2 regions of the Kribbella sp. NPDC049174 genome follow, and region 1 is predicted to be linked to the other one. Evidence: riboswitches for the same ligand, from Rfam matches in the RefSeq annotation. Region 1 holds a riboswitch; the other holds the start of a gene.
What was found. Region 1 has a riboswitch for S-adenosylmethionine ahead of ACGFIF_RS04365 (aminotransferase class V-fold PLP-dependent enzyme). Riboswitches for the same ligand answer to the same signal wherever they lie in the genome.

Region 1 (4,711 bases):
GCTGGCCACGTTGACGCTCGTGGATGCGCAGCCGCTGCTGACGCTGTACGCGCTCGACGGCTCCGATGCACGTGTCGTCGATGCACCGGGCGGGGGAGTGGTTGGCCTCAACGCCTCACCGGAGCACGACGAGCTCTTCGTCGGCCTGTCGACCGCCACCGACCCGACGCTGTCGTACGTCGTCTCGGCCTCGTCCGGCGCCGTCCGCGCGCTGCCCGAACTCGTCCGCGGGGCGGGCGGGTTCACGTCGCCGGCGATCACCGTCGAGCGGCGGCTCGAGCCCGGTCGCGAGGTGCCGTACTTCGTCATCACCCGCTCCGACCTGGACTTCTCGTCACCACGTCCGACCATGCTCTACGGGTACGGCGGCTTCCGCATCCCGATCCTGGCCGAGTACCGGCCGGGCTGGCCGGCGTGGCTGGCGGCAGGTGGCGTGCTGGTGATCGCGAACCTGCGCGGCGGTGGCGAGTACGGCAGCGACTGGCACGAAGCCGGACGGCTGAAGAACAAGCAGAACGTCTTCGACGACTTCATCGCCGTGGCAGAGCACCTGCGGGACACCGGCGTGACCACTCCGTCGCAGCTGGCCATTCACGGCCGCAGCAACGGCGGTCTGCTGGTCGGTGCGGCGATGACGCAGCGCCCGGACCTGTTCGCGGTCGCCCTGCCGGGCGTCGGCGTCATGGACATGTTGCGGTTCCACCTGTTCACAGTGGGAGCCGCGTGGGCCTCCGACTTCGGGCACCCGGACGACGCCGCGCAGTTCGAGGATCTGCTGGCCTACTCGCCGCTGCACCGGTTGCGCGATGGTACGGCGTACCCGGCCACTCTCGTGGTCACCGGTGACCACGACGACCGGGTGGTGCCGCTGCACAGTCACAAGTTCATCGCCGCGTTGCAGCATGCCCAGTCCTCTTCCGTACCTGTCTTGACCCGCATCGAGGTCAACACCGGCCACGGCTTCGGAAAGCCTGCCGCGATGGTCGCGTCCGAATGGGCGGACCTACTGGCGTTCGCTGCTCACCACGTAGGTCTTGTTCCTCCTGAGCAGTAGGAGGGGAGGGTCACCAGATCCGCGGGGCCTGGAGGTCGCGCGGGTCGTCGGCCGGCTGACAGCCGTGCGCGGACTCCTCGTACTCCGACCGCGGTCCGCTGGTGGCCAGCGTCCGTACGGCGTTGACGAGCCGGTCGACGTGCTCACGCGTCGTACCGAGGCCGAGGCTCGCCCGGACGGCCGTGCCGTGCTCGGGGGAGTCGGCGAGCAGGTGACCGACCAGCGGGTGCGCACAGAACTTGCCGTCGCGGACACCGATCCCGTACTCCGCGCTCAGCGCCGCGGACACCAGGGTCGAGGTCAGCCCGGCGACGGTGAAACACACCGTGCCGACCCGGTCCGCCTCCTGGCCGAAGATCGAGTACGTCGTGACGCCGGGAATCTGTGCGAGACCGGTACGGAGCCGGGCGAGCAAGCTGCGCTCGTGTTGCTCGATCGCGTCCCGGTGCTTGCTGATCGCCGCACAGGCCGAGGCCAGCGCGATGGCGCCGATGACGTTGGGGGATCCGCCCTCGTGCCGGGCCGGTCCGGTCGCCCAGACCACCAGGTCGTCGGTGACCGCCGTGGTGGCGCCGCCGCCGTAAAGGTAGGGCTCAGCGGCGTCCAGCCAGTCCGCGCGGCCGATCAGGGCGCCGGCGCCGTACGGGGCGTAGAGCTTGTGGCCGGACAGGGCGACCCAGTCGACGTCGAGCGTGGCGATGTCGACCGGCCGGTGCGGGGCGAGCTGCGCGGCATCGAGGCAGACCCGGGCACCGTGGGCCTTGGCCACGGCAGCGATCTCCGCGATCGGGAAGATCTCGCCGGTGACGTTCGACGCACCGGTGACGACGACGAGCCGCGGACCCTCGGGCGCTTCGCGCAGGGCATCGGCGACGCTGCTCACGGCCTCGTTCGGGGAGCTCGGCGCTTTGAGACGCACGGTCCGCTCGGCCGGCCAGGGGAGGAGCGCGGCGTGGTGCTCGGACTCGAACACGATCACGGTCGCGTCCGCGGGTACGGCGTGGGAGAGCAGGTTGAGCGCGTCGGTCGTCTGCCGGGTGAAGATCACCTGGTCGTCCTGACGGGCGCCGACGAAGCCGTGCACCTCGGCGCGCGCCCGCTCGTACCACTGGGTGGTGATGCGGGACGCGTAGCCGTTGCCGCGGTGCACCGACGCGTAGGACGGCAGTGCCGCCTCGACGCTGGCGCGGACCGACTCCAGACACGGCGCGCTGGCGCCGTGGTCGAAGTTGGCGTAGTCGGTGACCCGGCCGTCGGCCAGTGGGACCAGCAGGTCCGACCCGACCGTGGCGGGGATGGTGCCGGTGGCGAGCCGGGCGACCGTCGGTCGCGGCGTCGTCGTACTGGCAGGCTCGAGGATGGAGAGAATCGACATGGTGCTGCTCCCAGGAAGTCCGCGCTTGCCGAACGGGGTATCCGCACGGCCTGGTCTTCACCCGGGGCACCCCACCGCGGAGGAGGGTTGCCGGCCAGCGAGCCGGGGCTTGACGCTGGCACTCATGACCTGTCGAAGACGGTAACGAACGGGATACGGAGAACGCCAGTGGCTATCTCATGTGGTGAGATAGTCGAACACATCGTGAGACAAGTGAGGAACGCATGACCTGGAGAGCACCTGCCGTCGACCGACCGGACGGCTCGCTGACCGCGCCTGAACGCAAGCTTCTCCAGGGATATCTGGACTTCTATCGCACCACTTTGCTGTTCAAGTGCGCCGGCCTGACCGCTTCCGAGTTGGCCGAGCGGCCGTCCCCGCCGTCGAACCTCTCGCTGCTCGGGCTGATCCGGCACCTGACCAAGGTCGAGCGGATCTGGTTCCGGATCCACTTCGCCACCGAGCCCGCCGACCCGGTGTTTCCGCTGGAACTGGGTAAGGACGCGGACTTCGAGCTGATCGATCCGGCCGAGGCGCAGGCGGCGTACGAGGGATTGATCACGGAGTGGAAGCTGTCCGACGAGGCCGCGGCCGGGCGCTCGCTGGACGCCCGGTTCACCTTCAAGGGCAGGGAGTCGACGCTCCGGATGATCTACATCCATCTGATCGGCGAGTACGCCCGGCACTGCGGGCACGCCGATCTCGTCCGCGAACAACTGGACGGGACCACCGGCGCCTGACCGCCGGCGCCTCGTCCGGATTGTTGCCTAAGGCGACGACCTCCTGGTCTCCTAGGCCCTGGCCATGCCGTTCACGCTCGCCCACCCCGCCGCGGTCCTGCCCCTCATCCGGCGCCCGCTGATCGCATCGGCCTTGGTGGCAGGAGCTGTGGCGCCCGACCTGCTGTACCTGGACCCGATCTACCACCTCGCCACCCAGCAGATCCATGGCAACCTGACCCTGACGCTCACCCACAAGTTCTCGTCGGCGTTCTGGCTCGACCCCGCGATCGCGCTGATCCTGCTGGCAGCCTTCCATCTGGTCGTCAGGCGGCCACTCGCGGCCCTGGCACCACCAAGCCTTGCCAGCCGCTTCCCGGCACCACCACGCCCAACGCCCACCGTCCTCGTCTGGACCGTGATCTCCGCCATCCTCGGCGCCTTCACTCACGTGCTCTGGGACTCGTTCACCCACGGCGACGGCTACTTCGTCCGGCGTTTCCCCGACTTCTTCCGCGCCGAGGTGACCGCGACCTGGGACGTCAACCGGATCCTCCAGTACGTCAGCACCGTCGTCGGCTGTGTGATCCTCGCCATCTGGCTCTGCCGCTGGTACCGGCGCACCTCGCCGGTGAACCCGACGAACCAGGTCCCGCCTTGGGTGCGGTACGTCGTACTCGCCGGAGTGCTTGCCCTGGGTGTGGCCGGAGCCTCCGTTCAGTTGAGCGGGGCCGACGACCTGGCCGGCGAGACCGCCGTACGACTGGTGCTGACAGGTCTCGTCTTCGGCGGACTGGCGGCCGTCGGGTGGTACGTCGCGGTTTGGCATTTAGTCCGGTGGCGGCGCCGTGACGCTACGGATGGGGCAGTGTGATCGGCGTGTGACACGTGTGACTCGAGAGGTAATCGGGGTAGCCTGCTAAGCATGGCGACCCGCACGTCTTCCCCGGCGCGGGCGCAGAAGTCGGCAGCCAACCGGCCGAGTACGGCACGGTCGGCTGCTGGTGGACGCTCCCGTCCGTCAGGCGCCCAGAAGCGTGGGCAGAGCGCGAAGCGCGGTGGATCCACCGCCGCGCGGACCAGCACGCCCAAAAACAGCGGACCGGGCCCGTTCGCGGCCGCCATGATCGCCGTCGGGCGCGGCATCGTGAAGATCTGGATCGGGATCGCGCACCTGCTCGGCAGCATGGTCCGCGGGATCGGCAACGGCGCCCGCGACCTCGACCCCGAGCACCGCCGCGACGGCGGTGGCCTGTTCCTGATCGGCCTGGCGGTCGTGGTGGCCGCCGCCATCTGGTGGGACCTCCCGGGGGCTGTCGGCAAGGGCATCCGGACCGTCGTCGGCGGCAGCGTCGGCATGCTCGGCTGGGCCGTCCCGCTGATGCTCCTGTTCATCGCGCTGCGCACTCTGCGCCACCCGGACCGCAACGGCCCGGCCGGCCGGCAGGTGATCGGCTGGACCGCCGTCTCGCTCGGCGTGCTCGGCCTGGTCCACATCGCCAACGGCCTACCGCGTCCCGGCAACCCGGCCGACGCTCCGCTCCAGGACGCCGGTGGCGCCAT
Region 2 (4,711 bases), on a different contig from region 1:
TGATCGAGACCTCGCCGCCGTCCTTGATCGACGTCTGCAGGCCCTCGGCGAAGCGGACGTCGTCGTTGTCGACGTACACGTTCACGAAACGGCGCAGTTCGCCGGACTCGTCCAGCACGCGGGCCTTGATGCCCGGGTACGAGCTGTCCAGCGACTCGAGCACCTCGCTCAGCGTCGCCCCCTCGGCGCTGACCGAGGAGGCACCCTGGGTGTAGGGGCGCAGGATGGTCGGGACCCGGACACTCACGCTCACTGCAGGCCTGCCTTCACGAAGGCGTCGTACGACGCGGGAATGGTCACCTTGGGGCCGACCCGGTCGGCCACGGCGTCGAGCGTCTTCAGCCCGTCGCCGGAGTTGATGATCACCGTCTCGGCCTCGGGGTCGAGCTGTCCGGTCGCGATCAGCTTCTTCAGCGTCGCGACGGTCACCCCGCCCGCGGTCTCGGTGAAGATGCCCTCGGTCCGGGCCAGTAGCTGGATGCCCTCGACCACTTCCTCGTCTGTGACGTCCTCGATCGCGCCGCCGGTACGACGGGCCACGTCCAGGACGTACGGTCCGTCCGCCGGGTTGCCGATCGCCAGCGACTTCGCGATGGTGTCCGGCTTCACCGGCTTCACCACGTCGTACCCGTCCCGGAAGGCCTGCGCGACCGGCGAGCAGCCGGTGGCCTGGGCGCCGTACACCTTGTAGTCGGTCGCGTCGACCAGGCCGAGCTTGCCCAGCTCGGTGAAGCCCTTGTCGATCTTGGTCAGCTGCGAACCGGAGGCGACCGGGATGACGATCTGCTGCGGCAGCCGCCAGCCGAGCTGCTCGGCGATCTCGAAGGCGAGCGTCTTGGAGCCCTCGGAGTAGTACGGCCGGACGTTGACGTTGACGAACGCCCAGCCCTCCTCCTCGCCGGCGATCTCGGAGGCCAGCTTGTTCACGTCGTCGTAGTTGCCCTCGACGGCGACCAGTGTGCCGCCGTACACGGCGGTGGTGATCACCTTGGGGCGCTCGAGGTCGTGCGGGATGAACACGACCGAGCGGATGCCGGCCCGGGCGGCGGCAGCGGCCACGGCGTTGGCCAGGTTGCCGGTGGAGGGGCAGGCGAAGACCTTCATGCCGAGCTCGCGGGTGGCGCTCAAGGCACTCGCTACGACACGGTCCTTGAAGGAGTGCGTCGGGTTGCCGGAGTCGTCCTTCACCCAGAGCTTCCGCAGGCCCAGCTCGCGGGCCAGGTTGCCGGCGTCGATCAGCCGGGTGTAGCCGGGTTCGGTGTTCGGGTAGCTGGCCACGTCGACGGGGACGGGCAGCAGCGGCTGGTAGCGCCAGATGTTCTTGGGGCCGGCCTCGATCTGCTCGCGGGTGATGGCCGGGTACTCGTACCCGACCTCGAGCGGACCGAAGCACTCGGTACAGGCGTAGAACGGTCCGAGTGGCGACTTCGCCCCACAGGCGCGACAGCTCAGGTGCGTACCGTTGCCGAAGGCACCTTCACGGATGGTGTGGGTGGTCGAGTCGGCGGTCAGGCTCATGGAGGTTCCCTCCTCATCTTCCCCGGACACCGGATCTCGGCGCGGGACGGATTTGGCACCGTTCCGCCGCGAGGGCCCCGGACTGGGACCTCAACGGGGAGGGTTGCCGGGACTTCAACGGGCCGTTTCCCTCAGTCCCTCTGGATGAGCTCCCCCGAGGTTACCCAATCGGGTCCATATTGTGTCTTCGGTTCCCACCATTCGAGACAGCCGATCTCAGCCGTGCCGGGCCCGGAAGGTCCGCCGGTACGCCGAGGGCGAGGTGTGCAACTGCTTGGCGAAGTGGTGACGCAGCGTGACCGGGGTGGCAAACCCGGCGGCCAGCGCAATCTCCTCCACCGGCGCGTCACCGGTCTCCAGCATGGTCAGGGCGGCCTGGATCCGCTGGGCGATCAGCCATTTGCCCGGCGTCGTCCCGGTCGCCTTCACGAAGTGACGCAGGTACGTCCGCGGCGACAGCCCGGCCTGCTTGGCCAGGTCGGGTACGCCGATCGGCTCGGCGAGATGTTCGAGCGCCCAGCCGAGGCTCCGGGCGACGGAGGCGTCGTCGGGGTCCGGCGGCACCGGGGATTCGATGTACTGCGCCTGGCCGCCGGATCGATACGGCTGGATCACCAGTCGGCGGGCGACCGCGTTCGCCACGGCCGCGCCGTAGTCCTTGCGGACCAGATGCATGGCCAGATCCAGACCGGCCGCACAACCGGCACTCGTGAGTACGTCGCCTTCGTCGGTGTACAGCGGCTCTGGATCCACGACGATCTTGGGGTAGAGCTCGCTCAAGAGGTCGGCGTACCGCCAATGGGTGGTGGCGCGGCGGCCGTCGAGCAGGCCGGCTGCGGCGAGTGCGAACGCTCCTGAGCAGATCGAGACGATCCGCGCGCCGCGGCGGTGCGCCTTCTGCAGGGCGGCGATCAGTTCGGGCGAGGTCTCGCCGGACGGGTCCGCGACGCTCGGGACGACGACCGTGTCCGCGGCCGCGAATTCCTCCAGGCCGTGCGGGCTGCTCAGCGTGGCGCCGCCGAGGACGCGGATCGGCTCCGGCGTCTCGGTACAGACCTTCAGCTCGTACCAGGGCTGGTCGATATCCGGCCAGGCCAGCCCGAACACCTCGATCACGATGCCCGCTTCGAAGGCCGTCATCCCGTCGTACGCGAGGACTGACACTGTGCGCTGACCCATGTGTCATTATCTTAGCGATAGTCGTCGTACGCGCCACTTCTACGGTCGGCCCGATCCTCGGACGATGGAGTCATGTTCCAGGGATTGAAGGACTTCGCAGCAGGGATCCACGCCGCCGCGGCCGTCCGTCACGGTGTCCAGCCGCCGGCCCAAGCGCTCACGAAGGCTGGTCGCGGCGGACGTCGAGCATCCGCATCAGAGGCGTCGCCGCAACGCCGTGAACAACCACGCTCAGCACGACGGTGAAGCCGACGGTCGCCCACAGCCACGGCAGGTCGGTGCTGAAGTCGGCACCGGCGTACGCGAGATAGAACACCGACCCGACACCCCTGATCCCGAACGCCGCGGTCACCCACCGCTCCGAGCGCCGCAGCGGTGTCCGGGCCAAGGCGACATAGGCGGTCAACGGACGGATCACCAGCACCAGCAGGAGCCCGATCGCGGCGCCGGCGAGGGTCAGCGGCGCTAGCAGCCCGGCCGTGATCGCCACCCCGAGCAGCAGCAGGATCCCCCAGGTGAGGATGTGCTCGAGCTGCTCGATGAACCCGTGCAAATCCTCGTGGAAGTCGTGGTTTCGCTCGGCCGCACGCAGGACCAGCGCCGCGACGAACACCGAGACGAAGCCGTAGCCGTGCAGCACCTGGGCAAGACCGTAGACGCCCAGCGTCATCGCGAGGGCCAGCACGGGTTCACGCGAGTCGGCCAGGCGGAAGGTGCGCGAGGGCGCGGAGAACGCCATCTTGCCGAGCAACCAGCCGACGCCCGCACCGACGGCGACACCGATCACGGTCCGGCCGATCAGGTCCCAGGCGAACCACTCCAGCGCCCAGTTGCCCACCGCGCCTTTGGTCGCGGCGAACACAGCGGCGTACACGAAGGGAAAGGCCAGGCCGTCGTTCAGGCCCGCCTCTGAGGTGAGTGCAAAGCGGACCTCGTCGTCTTCCTCCGGCTCGGCGCCCGCACCGGTCGTCGGCCCCTGCACTTGGACGTCCGAGGCCAGCACCGGATCGGTTGGGGCCAAGACGGCGCCGAGCAGCAGAGCGGTCGCAGGCGCCAGACCGAGCAGCCAGCCGACGCCGGCGACGGCTGCGATGGCTGCAGGCATGGCGACCAGCAGCAGGCGCCAGGTCACCTTCCAACGGGTCCACCCGATCGGCCGGTCGATGGCCAGGCCGACACCCATCAAGGCGACCAGGATCGTCAGCTCGGCGAAGTGCTTGGTGAGCTCGGGTTCGACGATCGGGCTGAGCCGGGAGCGGTCCACGGCCAGGCCGAGCAACAGGCCGGCGCCGACGAACCCGATCGGCGCGGAGACGGCGTACCGGCGAAGCAGGCGAGGCAGGACGGCACCCAGCAGGAGGGCCAGCCCCGCGACAAGATAGAGGCCGTCCCCGTCAATCGTCATGGTGAGACACAGGTTCCCAGATTCGGGCGGATCTACCGGAGACGGTGGGTTGCTCCGGGCGTGTGGGTGGGCAGTGCCTTGCGCGGGCCGTAGCGCGGGTGACCGACACCGGTCAGCTCGAGGAGGCGCTGGACGCGGAAGCGGTGGCCGCGGTACGGCTCGATGAGTTCGGCGCAGCCGTCGTCGTCGAGCTCCTCGCCGATCAGGGCGTACGAGACGTTGCGGGACACGTGATAGTCCGCGAACGAGAACGCATCCGCGTCACCGTGCGCCCGTTGCCGCACCTCGGCGGCCGTCCACACTCCGACGCCGGGCAGCGATCGCAGCCGCCGTTCGATCTCGGCCGAGTCGGTCAACTCCAGCGTCCGCTCCAACGCCTTGGCCCGCGTCGCCGCCGTGATGACGACCTTCGATCGCCGGCCTTCCACTCCGGCCCGCAACCACTGCCAGGAGGGGATCAGTCGCCACTCCTCCGGCGATGGCGGGACCATCATGATGCGCCCGTCCGGCGGCTGCGGTCCTGGCGCCGGTTCGCCGTACTCGCGCAGAATCACCCGCCACGCCCGGAACGCTTCCTTGCCGGTGACAACCTGCTCGATCCCCGCGGCC

Region 2: another riboswitch for S-adenosylmethionine. It lies ahead of thrC (threonine synthase); the one in region 1 lies ahead of ACGFIF_RS04365 (aminotransferase class V-fold PLP-dependent enzyme).

Annotation. Positions count from the first base shown of each region.
Region 1 is NZ_JBICSZ010000001.1:950,841-955,551, forward strand. It holds gene ACGFIF_RS04360 (prolyl oligopeptidase family protein) at 1-1,054, shown strand, start outside; gene ACGFIF_RS04365 (aminotransferase class V-fold PLP-dependent enzyme) at 1,065-2,429, opposite strand; SAM riboswitch class IV at 2,446-2,559, opposite strand; gene ACGFIF_RS04370 (DinB family protein) at 2,654-3,169, shown strand; gene ACGFIF_RS04375 (DUF4184 family protein) at 3,234-4,022, shown strand; gene ACGFIF_RS04380 (DNA translocase FtsK 4TM domain-containing protein) at 4,074-4,711, shown strand, end outside.
Region 2 is NZ_JBICSZ010000002.1:385,130-389,840, reverse strand. It holds gene ACGFIF_RS12375 (ubiquitin-like small modifier protein 1) at 1-253, opposite strand, end outside; gene thrC (threonine synthase) at 250-1,518, opposite strand; SAM riboswitch class I at 1,529-1,669, opposite strand; gene ACGFIF_RS12365 (GlxA family transcriptional regulator) at 1,735-2,697, opposite strand; gene ACGFIF_RS12360 (cation:proton antiporter) at 2,855-4,102, opposite strand; gene ACGFIF_RS12355 (DNA-3-methyladenine glycosylase family protein) at 4,135-4,711, opposite strand, start outside.